4 regions of the Streptomyces sp. NPDC020742 genome follow, and region 1 is predicted to be linked to each of the others. Evidence: riboswitches for the same ligand, from Rfam matches in the RefSeq annotation. Region 1 holds a riboswitch; each other region holds the start of a gene.

Region 1 (4,836 bases):
GGGTGCGCCCGCCCCCACTCCGTCCTGTCCACCCGCTCAGGCCAACGCCCGGCTCAGACCACCACCTGCTCGGGCCACCATCCCGCTCAGGCCGACGCCTGCTCAGACCAACGCCCCGCTCAGGCCGACGCCTCGGTCAGGAGGGCGAGTTCGGTCTCCGTGAGGGTCAGATCGGTGAGGGCCAGCAGGGCCGGGAGCTGGGCCACCGTGCGGGCGCTGGCGATCGGGGCGGCGACGGTGGGCTGGGCGGCCAGCCACGCGAGCGCCACGGTGGCGGGCTCGACGTCATGGGCGGTGGCGACGGTGTCCAGGGCCGCCAGGACCCGGCGGCCGCGGTCGGTGGCCAGGTACTGGGCGGCCTTTCCGGAGCGGGCGCTGCCGACCTGGCTGTCCGGGCGGTACTTGCCGGTCAGGAAGCCGGAGGCGAGGGCGTAGTACGGGACCGCGGCCAGGCCGTGGCGGGCCGCGGCATCGGCGAGTTCGCCCTCGTAGGTGTCCCGGGAGACCAGGTTGTAGTGCGGCTGGAGCGCGACGTAGCGGGCCAGGCCCTCGCGGTCGGAGAGGGCCAGCGACTCCTCCAGGCGCTGCGCGGAGATGTTGGAGGCGGCGATCTCGCGGACCTTGCCGGCCCGGACGAGGTCGTCGAGGGCGGTCAGGAACTCCCCGACCTCGACCGACTCATCGTCGTAGTGGGTGTAGTAGAGGTCGATGTAGTCGGTGCGCAGGCGGGCGAGGGACTCGTCGACCGCGGACTTAACGGTGGCGGCGCCCAGGCCCTTGAGGTCGGGGTGGGCGCCGACCTTGGTGGCGATGACGACGTCGGAGCGGTTGCCGCGGGACGCCAGCCAGTTGCCGATGACGGTCTCGGACTCACCGCCCTTGTTGCCCGGGACCCAGGCCGAGTAGACGTCGGCCGTGTCGATGAAGTTGCCGCCGCCCGCCGTGTACGCATCGAGCACGGCGAAGGACTCGGCTTCGTCGGCCGTCCAGCCGAAGACATTGCCCCCCAGGCAGAGCGGGGAGACGGACAGCGAGCCGAGGTTCCGGCGGAGGTGTGGGGTGTGTGTCGCGGTCATACGACGGTGCAACGCCGGGGGAACGGGAGCTATTCCCGTTCCCCACAAGGCGATTCGGCAGCGGTACCCCGTCCGGTGATTCCTGCGCGGGGCTCGGATTCCGGCTCGGTCGGGGCTCCGGCCCGTCCAGGATTCCGACTCGTATTCCGTCCCGGATTCCGGCTCGGCCCGGATTCCCACCCGGCCCGGATTCCCACCCGGCCCGGAATCCGGCTCGGCTCGGACTCCGGCCCGGATCCCTTCCTAGACGTTGACCCCGTGGTCCCGCAGCCAGGGCATCGGGTCGATCGGGGCGCCGCCGCCGGGGCGGACCTCCAGGTGGAGGTGGGGGCCGGTGACATTGCCGGTGGCGCCGACACGGCCCATGACATCGCCGGTGTTGACCGTGCCGGAGGTCTTGATCATCGAGGACATATGGCAGAACCAGAGCTCGGTGCCGTCATCGAGCTTGAGGACGATGCGGTAGCCGTACGAGCCCGCCCACCCCGCCTGGGTGATGGTGCCGGAGTGCACGGCCTTGATGGGCGTGCCGGTCGGCGCGGCGAAGTCCTGCCCGGTGTGGTCCGCGACCCAGCGGTCGCCGGCCTGACCGAAGCCGGCGGTGAGCGTGAACGAGGAGACCGGGGCGATGAAGCTCTTGGCCAGCTGGGCGAGGCGTTCGGCCGCCGCCTTCCGGCGGGCCTCCTCCTCGGCCTTGCGCTCGGCCTCCACCTCCGCGGCCTTCTTGGCGGCCGCGGCTTGGTCCGCGGTCTTCCGATCCGTGTCCGCTGCCGTGGCGGCGGCCTTGACGGCGGCGTCCTCGGCGGCCTGACGGGCCTCTTCCTCGGCGGCGTCCTGCTGCACATCGGCCTGCTGGAGGATGCGGCTGCGCAGCGCCTCGCCGGCGCCGACGTCCCTACCGGAGGAATGCGTCTGGGTGGCGTGGGTGAGCGGACCGGAGCCGGCCGGGGCCGAAGAACCGGCGGCAGGCGCGGCGGACTCCGCGCCGGAGCCGGATATCAGGTCGCCGACACCGGGGAGCGACGCGGCGTCCGGCAGGCTGTCGGAGAGGTCGTGGGCCACCCCGCCGACGTCCGGCATCGAGATCGGGACCGGCGGGCGGTCCTCGGCGGTGGCCATGCCGCCCGCGCCGACCGCCGCGATCACACCGACGCCGAGGACCGTGCCGCCACGGGCGAGCCCTCCGGTGCGCTGCTTGGCCACCCGGTGCTTGCCGCGGACGGACCGGACCGACTCCTCGGTGGGGTTCCACTCCTCCCACGGGCCGTCACCGTCCGGTTCCGCACCACCCGCGTACCCGGGGCCGTCGAAGGCTCCGTGGTCGTCGAGTGGGTACGTGGACGGGGCCTCGGGGGCAGGCTTGTTGGACGCCACGGGGGCGCTCTCCTTTCCTTCCTTCTCGCCTACCGGGTTAGCTGACGGGTTCGGAGCAGGAAGGTCTCCTACGGGCGCCCTCTGGCGGAGGCGTCCGATTCACCCCAAGGTGGTGGTTCCCCGGTTCCCTTGGTGCAGTTCAAGGTGCTGGAGGTGCGTGAAAAGCGCATACGGGATTCGGCGTGGGCAGAACGGTGCCGCCACTTGCGGCGGCTGGGACGACCGCGCTGCGTTATCGGACAGTAATAGAGAGCCTGGCTATTTTCCAAGCCTTCCTGGGAATCCTTATGTGCCGCGCACAAGCGCGGGCCGGGACTTTCCGGCCACCGCATCCGGAAAGCGGGCGAGTTGGCCCCCCGTTCCCCGACCAATGTGCACTGACGGCCCGTCAGATGCACTGCACAGGGGCCCCTACCGATCACGGAATGTGACAGCGTAACGTCGGATCATGGTCGTCAACGCCGGGAGCACCGGACACGCCGAGAGCCGCACGCACACCGGGCACCTCACCACCCACGGCGGCGGCCCGCTCCCCGGCAGCCCTCCGGATGTGTCCCTGCGGTACCGGGAGTTCTCCTGGTGGGAGGCGCGCGGACGGTCCGACGCCCACGAGGAGTTGAGCGCGCGGATCGGCCACGACCCGGAGCTGTGCGATCTGCTGTCCGGCTCGCTGCCGGCCGGCGGCAAGCAGCAGCCGCAGCTCCTGCTCGCCGCCGTCCGCCACCTCGACGGCCCGCACGCGGAGCTGGGCCCGCGCGGCGAGGCGGCGTACGGCCGCTGGCGGGAGTGGACGATCCGGCACTGGGACGAGGTCCGCACGGTGATCATGGCCCGGGACGCCCGGACCGAGGAACCCGCCCGCTGCGCCGCCCTGCTGCCGCTGCTCGCCCGACTGCCGCAGCCACTGGCACTGCTGGAGGTCGGCACCTCGGCCGGGCTGAGTCTGCACCCCGACCGCTACCGGTACGTCTACGCGTCCCCGGACGGCCGGACGGCCGCCGAGGTGGGCGCGGCGGGGAGCCCGGTGGCCCTCGGGTGCCGTACGGACTGGGCGGCCGGGGAGCTGCCCGCACAGCTGCCCGAGGTCGTCTGGCGGGCCGGGATCGCCGCCGACCCGCTCGACCCGGTGGCGGAGCGGGAGGATCTGCGCTGGCTGCAGTCGCTGCTCTGGCCGGGTGACGAGGAGCGGGCGCACCGCCTCGCCGCGGCGGTCGACGCCGTACGGGCCGCGCCCCGGCCGCGGATCGTCCGCGGCGATCCGCTCGCCGAACTGCCGGCGCTCGCCGCCGGGGCGCCGCCCGGGGCGACCCTGGTGATCTTCCACAGCGCGGCCCTGGACCGCCTTCCGCCCGCCCGCCGCACGGAGTTCGGGCGCCTCGTCCGGTCACTGCTCGACGGGCGGGACGGCGGCGGGCACTGGATCTCCCACGAGCACCGCTCCGTGCTGCCGTGGGCCGCCGCACCGCAGCCCCCCGCGCACCCGGAGGACAGCCTGCTGACCCTCGCCCTGGACGGGCGTCCGGTCGCACTGGCCGATCCGCACGGCCGGCGTCTGCACCGGCTGCCGGAGGCACCGGCCGTACCGGGGCGCTGATCCCGCAAGCCTCCGGGGGGACGCTCCCGCGTCACACCCCCATCGGGCGCTGCACCGCCAGCAGGGCCATATCGTCCGCCGGCGCCCCACCGGTATGCCAGCCGACCTCCTCGACGAGGGTGTCCAGGAGGCTGTCCGGTCCGGGGAAGCGGCGGCCGCGCAGCCGGCCGGACGGGTCGAAGCAGCGGCCACGGACGTCCCGTGCCCCGGTCACGCCGTCGGTGAGGAACAGCAGCAGCGAGCCGGCCGGGAGGAAGGTCTCCTCGGACCGGGCCGCCCAGCTCGCCACCTCGCCCATCCCCAACGGCAGCGCCGGTACCGCCGGGGCCAGCACGCGCAGCCCGCCGTCCGGGGCGAGCATCAGGGGCGGTGGATGGCCACGGTTGAGGACCCGCAGCACGGACGGCCCGTCCGGCGGGATCTCGGCGAGCACCGCCGTGGTGAACCCCTCGGAGGGCTCCGGCCCCGCCCGCCGACCGTCCTCCCGCCGCACCGCCCGCTCCAGCCGCGCCGCCACCGCCTCCAGGCTGGCCTCCTGCTCCGCCGCCTCCCGGAAGGCGCCGATGACGACCACCGCAGCCGCCACCGCCTCCAGGCCCTTGCCGCGCACATCGCCGACGATCAGCCGTACGCCGTGCGGGGTGTCCTGCACCGCGTACAGGTCGCCGCCGGTCCGGGCGTCCGCCCGCGCGCCCACATAGCGGGCGGCGACCGCGAGCCCGGCGATCCGCTCCGGCGGCGGAGGCAGCACCGCGCGCTGGGCGGCCTCCGAGGCGTCCCGCACGGACGCCG
Region 2 (4,836 bases), on a different contig from region 1:
GTGCCGCCTGGGGCGGCGGCCCCTGCTGCCCCGGGCTCCACACCACGGTCCTGCTCGAACTCCAGGGCCACGGCGGCGAGTTCCCGGAGGTTCTCGATCCGGGTCTCGTCCTGCGGGTCGGTGGAGGCCTGGAGCTCGGCGAGGTAGCCGGTGCGCTCCAGGACGGCCTCCAGGACGGTGGCGGGCCCGGCGCCGGACTCGACGATCGTCCGCAGCTCCTCCATCAGGACGTTGAAGCGCTTGACGGCGTTGGCGGAGCGGGCGGCCATGCCGTACGCCTCGTCGACCCGGCGCAGCGCCTGCGGGAAGGTGATCTTCTCGCGCGCCGACAGGGCGTCGATCATCGCCTCGGCGCGGTCGCCGATGCCGCGCTTGGGGACGTTGAGGATGCGGCGCAGCGGGACGCTGTCCTCGGGGTTGGCCAGCACCCGGAGGTAGGCCAGGACGTCGCGGACCTCCTTGCGCTCGTAGAAGCGCACCCCGCCGACGACCTTGTAGGGCAGCCCGACCCGGATGAAGATCTCTTCGAAGACCCGGGACTGGGCGTTGGTGCGGTAGAAGACGGCGACGTCGCCGGCCTTGGCGTCGCCGGCGTCGGTCAGCCGGTCGATCTCGTCGGCGACAAACTGCGCCTCGTCGTGCTCGGTGTCGGCGACATAGCCGGTGATCCGGGGGCCGGCCCCGGCATCCGTCCAGAGGTTCTTGGGGCGGCGGTTCTCGTTGCGCTCGATGACCGCGTTGGCGGCGGACAGGATCGTCTGGCTGGAGCGGTAGTTCTGCTCCAGCAGGATCGTGGTCGCGTCCGGGTAGTCCTCCTCGAACTGGAGGATGTTGCGGATCGTGGCGCCGCGGAAGGCGTAGATCGACTGGTCGGCGTCACCGACGACACAGAGCTCGGCGGCGGTCTCGGCCGGGCCCACCAGCTCGCGGACGAGGGTGTACTGGGCGTGGTTGGTGTCCTGGTACTCGTCGACGAGGACGTGCCGGAAGCGGCGGCGGTAGTGCTCGGCGACGTCCGGGAAGGCCTGGAGCAGGTTGACCGTCGTCATGATGATGTCGTCGAAGTCCAGGGCGTTGGCCTCGCGCAGCCGCGCCTGGTACATCGCATACGCCTCGGCCAGCGTCTTCTCAAAACCATCGGCAGCCGTCCCGGCGAAGGTCTCCTCGTCGATGAGCTCGTTCTTGAGGTTGGAGATCTTCGCGCTGAAGGACTTGGGCGGGAAGCGCTTGGGGTCCAGGTCGAGGTCGCGGCAGACCAGGGCCATCAGGCGCTTGGAGTCGGCCGCGTCGTAGATCGAGAAGGAGGAGGTGAAGCCGAGCTTCTTGGACTCGCGGCGCAGGATCCGTACGCAGGCGCTGTGGAAGGTGGAGACCCACATGGCGTTGGCCCGCGGGCCGACCAACTGCTCCACGCGCTCCTTCATCTCACCGGCGGCCTTGTTGGTGAAGGTGATCGCGAGGATCTGGCCGGGGTGGACGTGGCGCTCGGCGAGCAGGTGGGCGATGCGGTGGGTGAGCACCCGGGTCTTGCCGGAGCCGGCGCCGGCGACGATCAGCAGCGGGCCGCCGGTGTGCACCACAGCCGCCTTCTGCTGGTCGTTGAGCCCCTCCAGCAGCGCCGCGGCGTCGACGACCGGGCGGGCGGCGCCGTCGCGGTAGTACCCTCCCCCGCTCTCGGCTCCGCTCGCGCGGGGGGACCCGGGCGCGGGCGCGTCGAACCTCCCGCCGAAGAGGTCGTCGGGGATCTCCTCCGGTGCCGGCTCGTGCCCGTCCTCGGGAGGCGGCGGGGGCTCCTCGCCGGTGTGGGCGAGGTCCGCCAGGAAGCTGTCGTCAAAGAGGCTGCTCATCGCCCACCGAGTCTAGGCCGCGGCACCGACAGCGTGCCGGCCAGTGGGCGATTGTCCCCGCCCTGCGGGGCGGCGTCCGGGACCGGGGCAGGTCAGCGGCCCACCCCGCGGCTCACCCCGGCGGTCGGGACCGGCGTGCGCGGCGTCGGGCGGCGAGCTGGCGGCGGGCCCTGCGGTGACGAATCCGGCATCTGCCGCGGCAACCACCTGATCGCGGTCAGGTCACGAAAAGGTTTCGGGCATATCGAACATCAGCCTTCACAGGAGCCACACGAGTTGGCTAACGTCCTCGCTCAGGCAGCCCGCCTCCCCGCGGTCGACAGCTTCCGCACGGGCCGCCTCGCCGAGTCCGGACTGCCGCCAGGCACCCGGAGCCGGGGACCCACCCAGCACCACCGGGGTGAATCGGTCCTGCGCCCGTCCTCGACGAACGCAGGACCGTAGGGCACGCCTTCCGTCAGCACACCGCCCGAACCCGACAGCTAACCCGGTAGGCGGTCCACGGAAGGAGTTGCGGCCTTGGCGTCCCATCGCAAGCCGCGCACCAGCGTTCTCCACTCGCCCGGAGGCCGGCGCACCGCCGCCGGGCTCACCAGCGCCGCGCTGGCCTCGGTCACCCTGCTCTCGCAGTCCGCCGACGCCGCCCCCCGCGCGCCCAAACCCACGATCGAAGAGGTCAAGCAGAAGGTCGACGACCTCTACCGGCAGGCCGAGGTCTCCACCCAGAAGTACAACGCCGCCAAGGAGCGCGCCGATCACCAGCGCGCCACCGTCAACGGTCTGCTCGACGCGGCCGCCAAGCGGGCGCAGCAGATGAACGAGTCCCGGCGCGAGCTGGGCACGTTCGCCTCGGCGCAGTACCGCACCGGCGGGATGAACCCGACGGCGCAGCTGATGCTCGCCAAGGACCCGCAGCAGTTCGTCGACCGCAACCACCTCATGGACCGGCTGACCAGCCGGCAGCAGCAGGCCGTCGCCGCCTACCAGAAGCAGGCGACAGCGGCGGCGCACCAACGCGCCGAGGCGTCCCAGAGCCTGGAGCAGCTCCAGCAGTCACAGGACTCCCTGAAGGCCTCCAAGCAGTCCGTCCAGCAGAAGCTGGCCGAGGCCCGGCAGTTGCTGTCGCGGCTGACCGCCCAGGAGAAGGCGCGGCTGGCGGAGCTGGAGCGGCAGAAGGAGGCGGCGGCCAAGCGCAAGGCCGAGGAGGAGGCGCGCAGACAGCAGGAGCGCGAGCGCCAGCGGCAGCAGGACGGCGGCACCTCCGGCGGGCAGACCGGTGGTGGCAGCACCGGAGGCTCCACCGGGGGCACGCAGTCCACCAAGGCCGAGAAGGCCCTGGCGTTCGCCCGCGCCCAGATCGGCAAGCCGTACGTCTGGGGCGCGACGGGCCCCAGCTCCTACGACTGCTCGGGGCTGACCCAGGCGGCGTGGAAGGCGGCCGGGGTCGACCTGCCGCGCACCACCTGGGACCAGGTCAAGGTCGGCCAGCGGGTGGCGACCAAGGATCTCCAGCCCGGTGACCTGGTGTTCTTCTTCGACGACATCAGCCATGTCGGCATGTACATAGGCGGCGGCAAGATGATCCACGCCCCGCACCCGGGCGCCGACGTCCGCGAGGAGTCGATCTACTACATGCCGATCTACGGGAGCGTCCGCCTGGGCTGAGCCCGGTCCGCCCCCCCTTGAGGCCACCCCCCACGGCCACCCCCCACACGCCACCGCGCGGCCCCCGCCTCCGTGAATCGGAGCGCGAGGACCGCGCGGTGTGCTGTGCGGGTGCCGCCCGCCGGTGAGGGCACCGGCCGGCCGCGGCGCGGGGCTCAGGTCCAGAGCACCGCGATGAAGATGTTGGCGATGGTGAGCCCGCCGACCGCGCCGAACAGCGGCTTGGGCACGCTCTCCTCGTCCCGCTTGACGTAGACCAGCGCCAGGATCACTACCAGGACCGCCATCTTGATGGCGATCTTGACGTTGTTGAGGGGGTGATCCTGGGCCTGGTTGAGGCCGACCAGCACGATGCCGGTGACCAGCATCGTCAGCGCGCCGTGCAGCATGGCCGGCACGAAGCGGGCGGTGCCCGCGCTCATCGCCTTCATCTGGGTCAGGAAGCCGCCCAGCAGCGAGGCGATGCCGATGATGTGCAGCGCGACGAAGATATTGATTACTACGTCCATAGTGCGGGATCGTAGCCGCCGCATAGCACGCCCCTTCGGGCAGGGCGCAGGCAATCCGCACTTCGGTCACGGCAGACCGGCCCCGGCGCACAGTCGGCGACGCCTCGGTCACCCGCGCACCGGCCACGACCGAAAACGATCAATGCCGGGCAAGCAGGCTCATTTCCGTGACGCCCCGGTCTAGCGTCCTCCTCCAGGCGGCCGACTCCCCGCCATCGCCGGACTCCGCACCGGTGTCCTGTCGGCCGCCCCGCCGGGAGGTCCGGCGGTGGCCCGCTCTCCCCCGTAGCGGACCGCCGCCGGACCCACGGCCCGAAGGGAAGGAAGTGACGGCCACCGTGGCCTCGCACCGCAAGCCCAGGCGGCATGTGCTCGCCTCGCTCACCGGTGGCTCGCGCAGCGCGCGCACCGCCCGTACGGCCGCCACCCTCGCCCTCGCGGGTGCCGCCACCGCCACCGCCCTGGAGGGCACCGGCCAGGCGGCGGAGCCCCCCACCCCCGGCCAGGTCAAGGACCGAGTCGAGTCGCTGTACCAGGAGGCAGAGGTGGCCACGCAGAAGTACAACGGCGCCAGGGAAGCGGCCGACACCGCACGCGAGGAGCTGAGCAGACTGCAGGACGAGGCCGCCCGGCGGACCGGCACGCTGAACGCCGCCCGCGGCCGGCTGGGCACCGTGGCCGCCTCCCAGTACCGCTCGGGGGGCGTGGACCCGACCGTGCGACTGCTGCTCTCCGCGGACCCCCAGCGCTATCTGGACGGCGCCGCGGTCCTGGAGCGTACGGGCAGCCACCAGGCCACCGCGGTGGCCGGCTAC
Region 3 (4,836 bases), on a different contig from region 1:
GGTCCTGCTGGCCGCCGGCGCACCCGGCAAACGGCTGGCGCTGCCCGGCGCCCGGATCCTGATCCACCAGCCGGCGTTCGGCGAACCCGTCGAGGGGCAAGCCACCGATCTACAGATCCAGGCGGACGAACTGCTGCGCACCCGCGCCATGCTGGAGGAGATGCTGGCGCGGCACACCGGCCAGCCCCGCGAGCGGATCGCCGCCGACATCGAGCGCGACCGGTTCTTCGACGCCCAGGCCGCCCAGGAGTACGGCCTGATCGACGGGCTCACCCGCAGCCGCAAGCAGACCCCCGCGCCGGTCGACCGGTGAGCCGGATGCTGCCGCCGGAACCGCCGCCGCTGCCCGCGCTGACCCGCGCCGAGGGCGAGCTGATCGACCGCTACCTGGAGGTGCTCGACCTACTGGGGCGGATCAATCCGGCCCGCGCCGGCCACACCTACAGCGGGCTGCGCGCCGCACAGGCCCTGGTGGGCAAGGCCACCGCGCTGCGCGACGCCCTGACCCTGATGCACCAGCGCGGGGAGAGCGAGTTCCACCGCGGGACGCTGGCCCAGGCGATGCGGGTGCTGGACGGTGAGCGGCGGGCCGGACTGGTGACGGTGCCGCCGCAGGACGGGCGGTGACGCGACACGCGCGCCTGCCCGGACGGCGTAGCGTCCACGCCCGCCATAAGGGGGCGACAAATTGCGGAGGTCGAACGCAATTCCATCGGCCTGCGATGTTTCGCTCCTGGTCCCGACGTTGCGACACCCCGTGCCCCGCCACCTGACGGAACATTTTTCACCATTTGGACCAAATGTGGCGCATGTCACATACGCCAATTTCAGCTCGGAATTCGGGCGCTTTGTGCGTGACGATCCCTTCGACGACAAGACCCCGCCACAGCGGCGGGGCGGTCCGGACGGGCGCCCAATCCCGCCGCCGTACCGGACGTCCGGTCGACAAGGTGGATCGGCGGGAGCGGAGGACCCAAGCAGGACGGGGTCCGGGGCTTTGCGGCCGACGGACTCCTTGGGGTGAAGCCGTGTGCACGGCCGGGCATCTTCGCCAGCCCGAACCCGACAGGTATCCCTTCGCAGGCGGCTGACGAAGGGTCTGCGCATGACCGTGCGCACGCATACGCCGAATCTGCTGGCACGCGCCAGCACCGTGTCGGTCCTGACACTGGCCACGCTCGGCGGGGCCGCCCTCGCTCCGGGGGCGGCCCCGGACGCCGAAGCCGCCTCCGTCGCCGCCTATGCGCTGCGGATCGCGGCCTCCAAGCGGGGATCGCCCTACCAGTACGGGGCACAGGGGCCGCACCGCTTCGACTGCTCGGGGCTGACGCTGTACTCCTTCAGGCGCGCCGGACGGGCCCTGCCCCGCAGCGCCGCCGCGCAGTACGGCCAGACCCGGCATATCCCCGCCTGGAGCCGCAAGCGCGGCGACCTGGTCTTCTTCCACTCGACCCGCGGCGTCTACCACGTCGGGATCTACGCGGGCCGGGGCCTGATGTGGCATGCGCCCAAGACCGGCCAGGTGGTCCGGCTGGAGAAGATCTGGAGCCGCGCGGTCTGGTACGGGCGGGTGCGCTGAGCCGCGGACGCGCCACTGGGGCGGCTGGGCGGGCGGGTCCCGAGCCGCCGGACCGGCGAGCCCGGATGCCGGGCCGGCGAGCCCTGAGCGGCCGGGCCCGGTGCGCGGGGCCGTAGCGAAAGGTTCCTGCAGCCGCCGGTCAGCCGACCGCGACTCTCCACGGCAGGGTGATCCGCACGGTCTTGCCGCCGCACCGGGTGGGCACGACCGACATCCGGCCGCCGGCCTCGGCAGCGAGGAAACGGATGATGACCAGGCCCCGGCCGTTGTCCTGCTGGACCGCGGCGGGCAGCCGCCGCGGGCGGCGCGGATGGCTGTCGGTGACGCCGACGGCCAGCACCTCGTCGCGGTCGAGCCGCAGTTCGACGGTGAACGTCGGGGACTGGCCGAGCGTGTGCTGGACGGCGTTGGTGGCGAGTTCGGAGACGATCAGGCGAACGGAGTCGGCGAGCTCGGAGTCGGCCGGCAGCCCCCATGAGGCGAGCACGGCCAGCGTGTGTCTACGGGCGTGGACGACCGAGGCCGGGGCGCTCGGCAGGGTGAGTGCGGATTCCTGGTGGTCTGCCATCGCGACGCTGTCCCTTTCCCACCGAGGCCGGCTCCGGTCCACTGACCTGGAGCCGGGGTGCCGCTCGGGGCACCGGTACGGCCTCGGACTTCTGCTGTGCGCCAGAGTGACCCCTCATGCTGCCGGTGCGGTGCCCGATCCACCACCATCTAGGGAGATCTGTCGCCCGATGCGGTGAACTCTGCGACGCGAGACTGGATTTGGGATGTACCGGACACCGGTGGGCCCTCCAGGCCCCTCTCCGCCCCGGCGCCCGACCCGCCGTGCGCGGCGTGATCGGCCCGTCCTCGCCGGTGTCATCGGCCCGTCCTTGCCGGTGTGCCGGCACTCGTCGCGGGTCCGGGCAGCCTGTCCTCGCGGTGTGCGGGCCCCGGGCTCGCGGGTCGGGGCTGCCGTGCCGGCCGTCAGTCGGCCGGGGCGGTGGCGACGATGATGCCGACCGCCCGGTCGATCTGGCCGTCGGTCAGGTCTCCCCGGGCGGTCAGCCGCAGCCGGGATATCCCGTCGGGCACGGACGGCGGCCGGAAGCAGCCGACCGCGAGACCGGCCGCGCGGCAGTCCGCGGCCCAGCGGACCGCGGCGTCCGGTGACGGGGCGCGGACCGAGACCACCGCGGCGTCCGGCCGTACCGCCGCCAGGCCCGCCGCGGTCAGCCGGGCGTGCAGAGTACGGGCGACCTCGCCGGCCCGGGCGGCGCGGTGCGGCTCACGGGCCAGCAGCCGCAGCGCGGCGAGCGCGCCGCCGGCCGCCGCCGGGGCGAGACCGGTGTCGAAGATGAACGTCCGGGCGGTGTTGACCAAGTGCTCGATGACCCGGGCCGGGCCGAGCACCGCACCGCCCTGGGAGCCCAGCGACTTGGAGAGCGTCATGGTGGCCACCACATCGCCGTCGCCGGCCAGCCCGGCGGCCGACAGGGCGCCCCGGCCCCCCTCGCCCAGCACCCCGAGGCCGTGCGCGTCGTCGACCAGCAGCGCGGCACCCCGACTCCGGCAGGCCGCGGCCAGCGCCGGCAGCGGCGCGGCGTCGCCGTCGACCGAGAACACCGCGTCGGTGACGACCAGCGCCCGGCCGTCGTGGCCGGTCAGCGCGGTGCGTACGGCGTCCGGGTCGGCGTGCGCGGCGATCTCGGTACGGGCGCGGGAGAGCCGGCAGCCGTCGATGAGGGAGGCGTGGTTACCGGCGTCGGAGACGACCAGGGTGCCGGGGCCGGTGAGCGCGGTGACGGCGGCGAGGTTGGCGGCGTAGCCGGACGACAGCACCAGGGCGGCCTCGAAGCCGCAGAACGCGGCGAGTTCCTCCTCCAGGCGGGCATGCAGCTCGGTGCTGCCGGTGACCAGGCGGGAACCGGTGGCCCCGGCGCCCCAGCGATGTGCGGCCTCGGCCGCGCCATGGGTGACCTCAGGGTGCCGGGCGAGCCCCAGGTAGTCATTGCTCGCCAGATCCAGCAGCGGGGAGTCCGCCGGCCGGGGCCGCAGGGTGCGCACCAGGCCCGCCCGTTGACGTTCGGCACGCGCCGTTTCCAGCCAGTCGAAGGCCGCCTGGTGCGCCGGGGCGCCGGTCGCGGCGGAGGGCTCCCCGGAGGCCTCCGCGGGGGGCGCGGGCGGGGCGTCGTACAGCAGCGGAGGGGCGGAGTCCTGCGGCATCGGCGTCCTTAGTCTGTCGGCCTCGATTGTGGGCTGTCGATAGACGTTAGCGGTCGTTCCGCAGGGTCACAGTGTGGTGATACACACACCCCGATCGGGAGTCGTTGTGGGGATCCTCCTTTCCCGGGAGGGGGGACGTAAGACAGGATCATCGCCATGGACCTGCTGAACACACTGGTGGACAAGGGACTGCGGCGCGAGTTGCCGACCCGTGAAGAGGCGTTGGCCGTCCTGGCAACGTCCGATGACGCTCTGCTTGACGTCGTGGCCGCGGCCGGAAAGGTACGCCGCCAGTGGTTCGGGCGGCGGGTCAAGCTCAACTACCTGGTCAATCTGAAGTCGGGCCTGTGCCCCGAGGACTGCTCGTACTGCTCGCAGCGGCTGGGATCGAAGGCCGAGATCCTCAAGTACACCTGGCTCAAGCCCGATCAGGCCGCCGAGTCGGCCGCCGCGGGGGTGGCCGGTGGCGCCAAGCGGGTCTGCCTGGTGGCCAGCGGACGCGGCCCCACGGACAAGGACGTGGACCGGGTTTCGGAGACCATCTCCGCCATCAAGGAGCAGAACGAGGGCGTGGAGGTGTGCGCCTGTCTGGGGCTGCTCTCCGACGGCCAGGCCGAGCGGCTGCGGTCTGCGGGCGCGGATGCCTACAACCACAACCTCAACACCTCGGAAGCCACCTACGGCGACATCTGCACCACCCATGACTTCTCCGACCGGGTCTCGACGGTCCAGCAGGCCCAGGAGGCGGGCATGTCCGCCTGCTCCGGCCTGATCGCGGGCATGGGAGAGAGCGACGCCGACCTGGTCGATGTGGTCTTCGCGCTGCGCGAGTTGGACCCGGACTCGGTGCCGGTCAACTTCCTGATCCCGTTCGAGGGCACCCCGCTGGCCAAGGAGTGGAACCTCACCCCGCAGCGCGCCCTGCGCATCCTGGCGATGGTCCGGTTCGTCTGCCCGGACATCGAGGTGCGGCTGGCCGGCGGCCGGGAGGTGCACCTGCGCAGCATGCAGCCGCTCGCGCTGCACCTGGTCAACTCGATCTTCCT
Region 4 (4,836 bases), on a different contig from region 1:
GTTGGGAGCGAAGCCGCCCTCGTCGCCGAGGCCGGTGGACAGGCCGCGCTCCTTGAGGACCTTCTTGAGGGTGTGGTAGACCTCCGCGCCCCAGCGCAGCGCCTCGGAGAAGGACTCCGCGCCGATCGGCGCGATCATGAACTCCTGGATGTCCACGTTGGAGTCGGCGTGCGAGCCGCCGTTGAGGATGTTCATCATCGGGACCGGCAGCACGTGCGCGTTCGGGCCGCCGAGGTAGCGGAACAGCGGGAGGTCGCTGGCCTCGGAGGCGGCGTGCGCGACGGCGAGGGAGACGCCGAGGATGGCGTTGGCGCCGAGCGAGCCCTTGTTGTCGGTGGCGTCCAGGTCAAACATCGCCTGGTCGATCAGCCGCTGCTCGGTCGCGTCGTAGCCGACCAGCTCCGGGCCGATCTGCTCGATGACGGCGAGGACGGCCTTCTCGACGCCCTTGCCGAGGTAGCGGTTCGGGTCGCCGTCGCGGAGCTCGATGGCCTCGAAGGCACCGGTCGAGGCGCCGGACGGCACGGCGGCACGGCCCGTGCTGCCGTCGTCGAGGCCGACCTCGACCTCGACCGTGGGATTACCTCGCGAGTCGAGAATTTCGCGGGCTACGACGACGTCGATGGACGGCACGTTGTCTCCTTCATGGGTGTCTGGAGTTGCAGCACGAGCCTAACGGCCCCGGGCGCGTCCGCCTGCCCTTGGCCCGCTCCGTGGGACGGAACGGCCCGGAATACTTAGCAAAGGCCTAGTTCGCGGGATGTTTACCCACATTGTTCGCGGAACGGGGAAAACCCAAGATCGTGGCCGGTCAGCGGCGGGTGGCAGAGCGGGCCGAACCGAGAAACCCCGCCACGGCGCGCTGGGGGAAGTGCGCGCCGCGGCGGGGTCGTCTCAGGAGGAACGCGATCCGGACGGGACCGCCGGTGCCCGCCGCCCGGGCCCGGTCGATCCCGGTACCGGACGGCTCAGACGTGGAGCTTCTGGCCCGGGAAGATCAGGTTCGGGTTGCCGCCGATGACCGACTTGTTGGCCTCGTAGACGGACTTCCAGCTCGTGCCGTGGGCCTTGGCTATCTTGGCGAGGGTGTCGCCCGCCTTGACGGTGTAGTTGCCGTGGCCCAGGGACTTGCGCTCGGTGGAGCGCGAGGCGTGCTGCTCGGCGGCCGGGGCCTTCTTGGCCTCGCTCTTGGTCGCACCCTGGTCCTGCTGCGGGGCCGACTTGGTCTGGGCCGAGGAGCCGGAGGTGTCGACGTTGGCGGCCGGGCCGCCGGCGGTCAGGCCGCCCGCACCGGCACAGGACCAGGCGCCCGGGCCCTGGATGGCCAGGAGCTTCTCGGCGGCGGCGATCTGCTGGGACTTGGTGGCCAGGTCGGCGCGCGGCGCGTACTGGGTGCCGCCGGCGGCGGCCCAGCTGGAGTTGGAGAACTGCAGGCCACCGTAGTAGCCGTTACCGGTGTTGATCGACCAGTTGCCGCCGGACTCGCACTGGGCGACCTTGTCCCAGGTGGCGACGGAGGCGGCGGAGGCAGAGGTGGCGCCCATCAGCGGGACGGCCACGGCGGCACCGGCGACACCGGCGAGGGTGGCGACGCGGGCGGCCTTGGAGGGACGACGGTGCTTGCCCTTGAAGATCAGCATGGTTGGTTCGTTTCCTCACCGACGCCTACGAGGTGAGCTGTCGGGTTCGGGCTGTGAGTGGCCCGGCCGGGTGTGGGTCCCACACCCGGCTTCACCCCAAGCCGGCTGACCCGCTTTCACGGGCCGGGGCGGCACTTACCTTGGGTCCCCCGCTCCTGCCTTCGGCGCGTGCGCGTCAAGTGCCTCCGGCCGCCGGCAGGATTCGGCGTGCGGTCGAAGGGCCCGCTTTAGCGAGCGGTCATGAACGTAATCAGTAACCCTCGGGATGTTCAAACACCCTCAACTGAACCGAGTTGGCTACTTTTGATCACGACCTGGTCACATCTCCGCAGGTGGGGCACCGTGTGACAGCCCCGTACGGATCGGGGTTCACCCGGCGCAACGAGACGCTTGTCTCACTTTCGCCAAACCGGGCGAAGGGCCGTGAACTACCCCGCGTCGCGCCCGAGATCGAGCCGCTGCCCAGGCTGGATCAGGTCCGCGTCGGAGCCGATGACACCCTCGTTCCGCTCGTAGAGCGCGGTCCAGCCACCGGACAGCCGGTGGGCGCGGGCAATGGCTGACAGGCTGTCACCGGGGCGCACGGTGTAGTCCCCGCCGCCGACCGGGTCGCTGCGGTGCGCGTCGTCGCCGCGGGAGGCGTGCCGGCCACCGGAGGCGCGGTCGGCCCCGTCACCCTCGTGCGCGTCCGCACCGCCACGGTGCCGGCCCTTGGTGGGCTCGTCGTGCGGGGTGCCGGTCGTGTCGGGGCGGCTGCCGCCGTCGGACGGGTCGGCCGGGGCGGACGGGTCGGTGGCGCCGTCGGACGGGTCGGCCGGGGCGGACGGGTCGGTGGCGCCGTCGGCGCTGCCGGAGCCGGCCCCGCCGTCCTCGTCACCGCCGGGCGCGGCGGGGCCGGACGGCTCCCGGTCTTTCCCTCCGCTGCGGTCGGCGCCGTCGGAGCCGGACGGGTCCTCGGTGGGCGCGGAGGGCGAGGGCGTGGCCTGGGACGGCTCGCCGGAGGGGCCGGGCAGGCTGTCGGACAGGCCGCTGTCGGGGGCCCCGGGCTCGTCGGAGGAGTCCGTGGACCCGTCGCCGTCGGACGGGGCGGGCCGGGGGGTGCTGGTGCTGCCCGGGTCGACCTGCGGTATCCGCCCGTCCTGGGTCAGCCCCGCGTTCACCGCACAGCTCGGCCAGGCGTCCGGACCGCGGTCGTCCAGGATCGACTCAGCCACCGCGATCTGCTGGGCGCGGCTGGCGAGGTCGGGGCGGGAGGCGTAGGCCGAGCCGCCGTAGTGGTCCCACATCTGCTGGGTCAGCTGCAGCCCGCCGTAGAAGCCGTTGCCCGAGGCCGCGCTCCACACCCCGCCGCTCTCGCACTGGGCGACCCGGTCCCAGGTCGCGGTGTCGGCGGCGTGTGCACCGCCGGCGGAGAGCAGCGGCAGCGCGAGTCCCGCGCCGGTGACTCCCGCCGTGACAAAGATGGCCGGTGCCTGACGGGGGCGACGGTGTCGGCCGTTCCCGGAACGCATGCAGGTGCCTTTCGCGCGGCGGTTGAGTTGTCGGACGACCCCGTTCGCTTCCCACGAACGTGCCGACGGGCCACCCGCCGGCCGATGCGGGCAAGGCGTCCCCTTACCTCGGTCCGCCCCGTCACCGCTTCCGCCGATCGAGTGAATCCCCTCGGATCCTGTCGATCGTCGGTGGAAAGGTAGCCGGGGTCACGGGTAGTCACAAGTCGGTGTAGCGCAGATCACGCTTAGGTCACGCACCTGACGTCACGTCAGTTTCGGTCCCACCGCTGGTCAGGGCTGCTCGGGCCGGAACTCCACCGGCAGCGAACGCAGTCCGCGCATGATGAGCCCGCCGCGCCAGCGCAACGCCTCCGGATCCGCCGCCAGCTTCAGGTCCGGAAGGCGCGTCAGCAGCGTCGCGAGGGCGGTCTGCCCCTCAAGCCGGGCGAGCGGTGCGCCCAGGCAGTAGTGGATGCCGTGCCCGTACCCCAGGTGCTGGTTGTCCCGCCGGGTCAGGTCGAGCACGTCCGGCTCGGTGAAGCGTTCCGGGTCGCGGTCCGCGGCGGCCAGCACCACCAGGACCGGGTCGCCCGCGGCGATCCGCTGCCCGCCGAGCGTCAGCTCCTCGGTCGCGAACCGCCAGGTCGCCAGCTCCACCGGGCCGTCGAAGCGCAGCAGCTCCTCGATGCCGGTGGTCAGCAGCTCGGTGTCGCCGGCCAGCAGCGACTTCTGCAGCAACTCGCGCTGGGCGGGGTGGCGCAGCAGGGCGTAGGTGCCGTTGCCGATGAGGTTGACGGTGGTCTCGAAGCCGGCGAACAGCAGGATGAACGCCATCGCGGCGGCCTCGTTCTCGGTGAGGTGCTCGCCGTGGTCGGAGGCCCGGATCAGGCCGGAGATCAGGTCCTCGTCCGGCTCGGGGTGCTCCCCCAGGGACGCCCGCTTGCGGTGGATCAGCTCGGCGAGGTAGCCGCGCATCTTCTTCACCGAGCGGGCGACCCCGCCGCGCGGCCCCCCGCCGTGGCGGATCATCATGCCCGCCCAGTCGCGGAAGTCGTCCTGGTCCTCCTCGGGGACGCCCAGTAGGTCGCAGATCGCGTAGATCGGCAGCGGGAAGGCGAACTCATGGATCAGATCGGCCTCCCCGCGCCCGGCGAAGCCGTCGATCAGCCGGTCGGTCAGCTCCTGGACGCGCGGGGCGAAGGCCGCGACCCGGCGCGGGGTGAAGGCCTTGGAGACCAGCCGGCGCAGCCGGGTGTGGTCGGGCGGGTCGATGTTGAGCAGGTGCGTCATCAGGTTGGCGCTGCGCTCGCCGGGGATGCCGACCTTGCCCTTGCCGTGCGCGGACTCGCTGTGGTGCACCGGGTTCTTGGAGAGCCGGGCGTCGGCGAGCGCCTGCCGCGCCTCGGTGTAGCGGGTCACCAGCCAGGCCTCGACGCCACTGGGCAGCGCCGTGCGGTGCACCGGGGCGTGCTCGCGCAGCCAGGCGTACGCGGGGTACGGGTCGGCCGCGAACTCCCAGGTGAACAGCTCGGGGGCGGGGGGCCGCCCGGCCGGGTCGGCGGCCGACGCCGGGCAGCCGGCGGGGGGCTGGGCGGGGCCGGTCCCGGGGGCGGTGCCCGGGGCGGCGGCGGGGTTCGGCGCGGGATGGGCGTGGGGCTCGTGGTGCACCTTCCGACCGTAACCGGTGGGCGCACAACGGCGCT

Evidence for each region. A riboswitch is a leader RNA that binds a small molecule or an ion and turns the genes downstream of it on or off. The one in region 1 is predicted to bind cyclic di-AMP.
Region 2: linked by a shared signal. The riboswitch ahead of AB0G84_RS30410 (NlpC/P60 family protein) and the one ahead of AB0G84_RS30680 (M23 family metallopeptidase) in region 1 are both predicted to bind cyclic di-AMP.
Region 3: linked by a shared signal. The riboswitch ahead of AB0G84_RS27045 (C40 family peptidase) and the one ahead of AB0G84_RS30680 (M23 family metallopeptidase) in region 1 are both predicted to bind cyclic di-AMP.
Region 4: linked by a shared signal. The riboswitch ahead of AB0G84_RS09520 (transglycosylase family protein) and the one ahead of AB0G84_RS30680 (M23 family metallopeptidase) in region 1 are both predicted to bind cyclic di-AMP.

What each region holds. Positions count from the first base shown of each region.
Region 1 is NZ_JBFAEA010000027.1:20,825-25,660, forward strand. Features, by position in the region: gene AB0G84_RS30675 (aldo/keto reductase) at 120-1,076, opposite strand; gene AB0G84_RS30680 (M23 family metallopeptidase) at 1,320-2,450, opposite strand; cyclic di-AMP (ydaO/yuaA leader) riboswitch at 2,462-2,643, opposite strand; gene AB0G84_RS30685 (DUF2332 family protein) at 2,899-4,044, shown strand; gene AB0G84_RS30690 (PP2C family protein-serine/threonine phosphatase) at 4,076-4,836, opposite strand, start outside.
Region 2 is NZ_JBFAEA010000026.1:49,766-54,601, forward strand. Features, by position in the region: gene pcrA (DNA helicase PcrA) at 1-1,847, opposite strand, end outside; cyclic di-AMP (ydaO/yuaA leader) riboswitch at 2,179-2,360, shown strand; gene AB0G84_RS30410 (NlpC/P60 family protein) at 2,367-3,512, shown strand; gene AB0G84_RS30415 (hypothetical protein) at 3,668-4,021, opposite strand; gene AB0G84_RS30420 (C40 family peptidase) at 4,348-4,836, shown strand, end outside.
Region 3 is NZ_JBFAEA010000019.1:55,880-60,715, forward strand. Features, by position in the region: gene AB0G84_RS27035 (ATP-dependent Clp protease proteolytic subunit) at 1-313, shown strand, start outside; gene AB0G84_RS27040 (hypothetical protein) at 319-627, shown strand; cyclic di-AMP (ydaO/yuaA leader) riboswitch at 901-1,101, shown strand; gene AB0G84_RS27045 (C40 family peptidase) at 1,106-1,579, shown strand; gene AB0G84_RS27050 (ATP-binding protein) at 1,719-2,147, opposite strand; gene AB0G84_RS27055 (8-amino-7-oxononanoate synthase) at 2,552-3,790, opposite strand; gene bioB (biotin synthase BioB) at 3,947-4,836, shown strand, end outside.
Region 4 is NZ_JBFAEA010000004.1:16,092-20,927, forward strand. Features, by position in the region: gene eno (phosphopyruvate hydratase) at 1-633, opposite strand, end outside; gene AB0G84_RS09520 (transglycosylase family protein) at 969-1,640, opposite strand; cyclic di-AMP (ydaO/yuaA leader) riboswitch at 1,648-1,817, opposite strand; gene AB0G84_RS09525 (transglycosylase family protein) at 2,069-3,151, opposite strand; gene AB0G84_RS09530 (cytochrome P450) at 3,425-4,660, opposite strand.